Regions from separate parts of the Clostridium sp. FP1 genome, predicted to be linked through region 2. Evidence: a T-box and tRNA genes for the amino acid it is inferred to sense, from the RefSeq annotation. Region 2 holds a T-box; the other holds one or more tRNA genes.
What was found. The T-box of region 2 lies ahead of lysS (lysine--tRNA ligase). A T-box ahead of a tRNA ligase gene usually reads a tRNA of that ligase, here a tRNA-Lys.

Region 1 (3,218 bases), 500 kb from region 2:
GTTTATTAGTTGTTATTAGTGAGTTATCCTCTCTGCAAGCTTTTTCATTCATTACTACATCTTCAAACATTTTCTTTAACTTTTCTGCATCAAGAATGCTACCGCAGTTTCCTATGGCAAGTACATAAGAATATCTTACAAATAATTTATCTTCGGAGTTATAGGCATTATATAGTGCTTCTAAATATGCAGGATCTCCTAGTTCTCCAATAACACCACATACATTCTTTCTAACTTTTGGATCTGAATGTGAAAGAAGAGCGCTAAGTTTTTCTTTGGAATTACCAATAGTTCTTTTGAACATGCCCTTGGGTTTTTCTTTTTTTAAAATATCCCTCATAACAGAAAGAATTGCTCTTGGGTCCTCATTCGTTATTATTTTTGCCCATAACATTGGAATTGCATTATTATAATCTAAGGAAAGTTTATTTACTATTGCAGATCTCTGTTTGTCATCTGCAGTTTTTAGACTCTCTAAGAGAGCTGTAACTGTATCATTTATTTCTATCATTTGTTTCCCTCCTGTAGTTCGCTGGGGCACAAAACAATTATTAATTGTTTTGCCTCTTATGTTTTAATTTAATAACTTTAATTATACCTTATATTTCGTGGTAATGGGGGGATATTAGTGTTTTATCTGTTTTTATTATAAGCATAAAAATTATCACTGATATTAGTAGAAACTCTCTATCACTATTTTTATCTATTATATAAGTATTATTATCTATAAGTTCACCATAAGTCATACCTATTTTATTATGCATTTTGATTTTTTAGCAAAACGAAGTTCTCACTATATTTTAAAATAATTAACTATAGCTTTTTAAATAGGTTTCAATTACTACATTATAATATATACATTATAAGTATGGTATTATATTGGTGACTATGAGTTTTAAAAGTGCGTACTTACATTAAAACAATATAGTAGTATAATCATAGATATTCAAAAATAAGAAGACGGAGGATTTTAATATGAATGAAACTCTAAAAAATATAAGAAATAGGAGAAGTACTAGGGCTTTTTTACCAGAGCAGCTTAACGATACAGATGTGCAAGATATAATAGAGGCAGGTATTTATTCACCAAGTGCTACAAATAAGCAACCATGGCATTTTACAGTAATACAAAGAAAAGATATTATAGACAGATTAAATGACGCTTTTAAAGATATTGCAAGTAAATCAGAAAATGAGTATATTAGAAGGTTTGCTGATAATGAAAAATTCCATGTGTTTTACAATGCACCAACAGTTGTATTGGTATCTGGAGACAAAAACAATGAGGCTGCCTCAGTCGATTGCGCAGCAGCAACAGAAAACATGTTTATAGCAGCAGAATCCTTAGAAATTGGTGGCTGTTGGATTGGCCTTATTGCACATTTACTAAATAGTGAAGAAGGCGCGGAATGGGTTAAGGAACTTGAAATACCAGAGGGTTTTAGACAAATACATGCATTGTGCCTTGGATATAAAAAAATTCAGGTAACTAATGCACCAAAAAGGAAAGAAAACACAGTAAATTACATAAAATAACAATAAATCCAGCAGAATTAAATAATTTTGCTGGATTTTTGTAAATGGTAATTAAAATTATTGAAGGCCTGGCTTACTCTATATGAAGCATAAGTTAAGCTAATAGATAAGTGGGTATCTATTCCTAATTTCTATAGGTATTTACAAATACGGAAAAGTGGTATATACTAAAGAAGTTGATTAACATGCTTCATTAGCTCAGTTGGCTAGAGTACCTGACTCTTAATCAGGGTGCCCAGGGTTCGAATCCCTGATGTAGCACCAACGTAAATACAGATATCTCAATTATTTGAGGCATCTGTTATTTTTTTGCTTTTTATTAGAAAATGCTAAAATTGATGAAGTCAGTAGAAAAAAATCATAACTGAATTTTATAGTATTTTTATGTCGCACTTAAAATTAATTCCATTTAGCTTACTTGAGTTAAGTATTAACCCATTTATCTATTTTTGAGCTTAGGTCATTAAAATTCACTGGCTTTGATATATAATCATCCATACCAGCTGAAATAAACTTATCTTTATCACCTGACAAGGCGTAGGCAGTCATAGCAATAATGGGGGTATGTTTTCCAGACAACAATTCCTTTTCTCTTATTAATAAAGTTGCGGTATGCCCATCCATAACTGGCATGTTAATATCCATAATTATCAGATTAAATGTAAATTTATTATATAGATCAATTGCATCTTTACCATTTTCAGCAAGTAAAACATTGAATTGTTTTTTCTTAAGAATTATTTCTGTTATTCTTCTATTTATTTTATCATCTTCAACTAAGAGTACAGTTTTGTTGAAATTGTTATCAGTTATAGAGTTGTTCCACATTAGGGGATTTTCGCTTAATATAGCTTCAATCTTCTGGAGATTAATGGTAAAATGAAATGTAGAACCCACCATTTCTTCACTTTCTAGCCAAATATCACCGCCCATTAATCGTACTAGGTTTTTAGATATAGCTAGGCCCAAACCTGTTCCTTGATACTGTTTAGTGTAGGTGCTATCTAATTGTTTAAACCTTTCAAATAATAACCCCTGTTTATCTATGGGTATTCCAATTCCAGTATCTTCAATTGAAAATTTTACCTTTATAAAATTTTCATCCATATGATCAGTTAGTACACTAACAGTTACGTTACCCATTTGAGTAAACTTTACTGCATTTCCGATTATATTTGATAATACTTGCCTTAATCTTACAGCATCACCATTTAAAATGTCAGGTATGGTTTTATCAATTTCAACTTTTAGTATTATACCTTTTTCATTGGCGCTAATATCAAATAAGGTAATAACTTCGCTAACGACATCTCTAATTTTAAAGGGCTTAGCTTCTATTGCAATTTTACCTGCCTCAATTTTAGAAAGGTCTAAAACATCATTGATTATTGTAAGGAGTACCTTTGTTGATTTTATTACCAAAGTTAAATATTGTCGGGGTGCTTCATCTAAATCAGTCATTAGGGCTAATTGTGTCATTCCCATTATGCCATTCATGGGAGTCCTAATTTCATGACTCATGTTTGCAAGAAATTGACTTTTGGCAATATTGGCTTGTTCTGCATCAAGTTTTGATTTAATTAGTTGCTCTTGAATTTTAATTCTTTCAAAAACCTCCGCTTTAAGTTGAACATTAATTTCTTCTAGTTCTGAATTCATGATCTGTAATTCTATCGTTCGCA
Region 2 (3,218 bases):
CAACAATTTTGCTTTTGATTTTTTTATAGCATACTTACAATGTTTAAATCACTTTCTTTAGATAAGTCTTTATACTCAGAATTAATGCATATAATTGGCCTAGTAATAGCCCTTGGTGGTACGTATACAATTTCGCCAGTTTGCCCATTGCTCAATAAGACTTTACTGCCTATATAACAAGCGGCTATATTAGATAAAAAAGTATTTACTATATGCATGTCAAAGTTAGTTATAACTTGACTTTGAATAAGCTGAAAAGATTCAAAGGGATTTATTTTTTTCCTGTAAGTCTTTTCTGAAGTTATTGAATCATAATAATTTGTGAACGCTATAATTTTAGAGCATATGTTCATTTCTGATCCAGATACGCCTCTTGGGTAACCTGATTTATTTTCTCTTTCATGATGCATTAGTATAGCTTCCTTGCTTTCCATTGAAAGACCATCTATATTTTTTATGATTTCAAAGCTATAAATAGGATGATTTTTCATCTCTTCAAATTCCTCAAATTCTAATTTTCCTTTTTTATTTAGAATGGAATTAGATATCTTTGTTTTTCCCACATCGTGAAGCAAGGCAGCTTGTATAAGATCTATTATTTTACTTTCGGGAAGTAGCAACCATTTACCTAGTAGCATTGCATACAATGACACATTTATACTATGAGTAAAAGTATTTTTATCTACAGATTTTAATTCATTTAGACACTGAACAACATGATATTCATTGTTTATAGGTTCATATATTGAATTAGAAATTTGATTTATTTTTTCAATACTTACATTAGTGCCTTTAGCTAAATTATTTAGTAGTTCCTTAATTTCTAATACATTCTTTTGGTAGCTTTGTTTTAATTGTTTTAAATGATCGTCTTTAAATTTAATTGATTCTCCTTTACCAATTCCATAAATCCAAATATAATCTGCTTTAAATGCAATTAGTTTATTTTTAATATAACTATTTATTGTAGTATTTTCTACAACAATGGTTGTACCATATTTGCTTACAACCTTTTGTGCAATTATTTCTCCGACTTCGCAATCTAAAATAGCAATACATCTTTTTTTCATTTTTAGTCTCTCCTAAATTATACAATATTAGTAAGAACATAGTGAACTTGCTATATTAATTCTTAACTTTTGTAAGCGCATCTGCATCTAGTTTTGTAGAAACTCCTTTTAAATTCATTTAATAGGAGCATTTTTCACAGCTTGATAAGGCATAAATTGATGCGATTTTGTAAAGAGTTTACGTAATAATATTAACTTAGTAAATTCAACATAAAAGTGTATTTTCCTTTATTTTAATTCTGTTTTTTACAATTTAGGAAAAATAAAAAAAACCCAAGTGTGGCTTGGAAATTGTCATAATATAGCTTTTGCCTGTGGAAAATAGAATGCATACAGATATACCTTGGAAAAAGAATGAGAATATTATAAATAAATTAAAAAACATGAAGAAAACTTGGGAGGTATACTAAGACATTATCATAAATGAATCATAAAATGAATCATATAATAATTGGAATAGTTGACATTGAAAAATATTTATGGTAGAATACTGAAAATATACAAGTATAGAGACGATGATGAGAAGAGTAGATATAGTAATTTTTTTACAGAGAACTCCCGTTTGCTGAGAAGGAGGAAGAATTAATTATCGAAAAAGGCCTTTGAGTTTCACATTGAGCCTAATTTTTAGGGGTAGATTGTGCCGGGAGCTCCCGTTATAGAGCTATAGTATAAGCATTATTTAGCGATATTTTAAAGTCGTTAATGAAGCCACTTTAGTGGATTCTTTATGCCGTACTTTACAAGTTCAATATGGTGACATATTGATAAACTGGGGTGGTACCACGAAAATAGATACTCTCGTCCCCAAGACTACATTGTCTTGGGGGTGAGAGTTTTTTTATTTTAAAAAATTATAAAATCTGAAAGTACGTTAATTATTATGATTAATTTTATAATTTCAGGCTTGGAAAGCATTAAGATATTAATAAAAAAGGTGGTATTATTATGTTTAGAGATTATGTTAATATTGAAAATTTAAAAACTATTATGTCAGATGCAAATGAATTTGTTGTTGAGAGAGTTAAAAAATTAAATGAACTGATGCAGCAAGGTGTAAATCCATATCCATACAGTTTTAAAAATATGACACATTCTAAAATTATCATAGATAACTTTGAAAATATAAGTGAAGATCAATCCTTTGTTGTAGCTGGAAGAATAATGCTTATGAGAAAAATGGGAAAAGTAGTATTTTTAACATTAAGAGATCAAGAAGGGGACATTCAAGCGTATTTTAATAAAACAGTTTTGGGCGATGAGAAATTCGAGTTTTTGAAACTTATTGATATCGGAGACATAATTGGAGTAGAGGGAACTGTTTTTAGAACAAAAACAGGAGAAATTACAATAAGATCAAATAATGTGACAATGTTATTAAAATCCATAAGACCACTTCCAGAAAAATTTCATGGTATTCAAGATGCTGACTTAAAACAAAGACACCGTTCACTTGATATGATTATGAATAATGAAGTAAAAGAAAGATTTATTAAACGCTCAAAGGCAATGGGTGCTATTCGTGAATTTTTAGATAAGCAAGAGTTTATTGAAGTAGAAACCCCAATTCTAGATACCAAATATGGTGGTGGAGAGGCAAAGCCTTTTGTTACATTTGTAAATGCAATAGATTCTGAAGTATATATGAATGTATCTCCAGAGCTTTATTTAAAAAGACTTATGGTTGGTGGAATTGAGAGAGTTTATACACTTGGAAGATCCTTTAGAAATGAAGGGATTGACAGGACACATTATCCAGAGTTTACTCTATTTGAATGTTATATGGCGTATGCAGATTATAAGGATATGATGCAACTTATGGAAAATCTTTATGAGTATGTTTTTAATAAAATAAATGGCTGCACAAAAGTTTCTTGTGATGGTGTAGAGATAGATTTTAAAGCACCCTGGAGAAGAGCTACTATGTGTGATTTAGTAAAAGAGGAAACCGGAATAGACGTAGAACACATGTCAAGAGAAGAAATTGCTAAAAGTATAAATGAAAAAGGTTTACTAGTGGAAAAACAGCAGGTAGGCCTAGTTATACAAGAAGCGTCAAAAGGGGAACTTATTATAGAGTTATTCGAAGGATACAGTGAGGGCAAGCTTATACAACCTACCTTTGTAATGGATTATCCGGCTGAATCT

Region 1: it has a tRNA-Lys gene. The T-box ahead of lysS (lysine--tRNA ligase) is inferred to sense a tRNA for this amino acid. The anticodon was not compared.

What each region holds. Positions count from the first base shown of each region.
Region 1 is NZ_JAAMNJ020000001.1:1,772,935-1,776,152, forward strand. Features, by position in the region: gene G9F70_RS08605 (HEAT repeat domain-containing protein) at 1-511, opposite strand, end outside; gene G9F70_RS08610 (hypothetical protein) at 600-764, opposite strand; gene G9F70_RS08615 (nitroreductase family protein) at 976-1,536, shown strand; tRNA gene G9F70_RS08620 (tRNA-Lys) at 1,724-1,800, shown strand; gene G9F70_RS08625 (hybrid sensor histidine kinase/response regulator) at 1,960-3,218, opposite strand, start outside.
Region 2 is NZ_JAAMNJ020000001.1:2,274,912-2,278,129, forward strand. Features, by position in the region: gene G9F70_RS10960 (HD-GYP domain-containing protein) at 24-1,070, opposite strand; T-box leader at 1,577-1,882, shown strand; gene lysS (lysine--tRNA ligase) at 2,019-3,218, shown strand, end outside.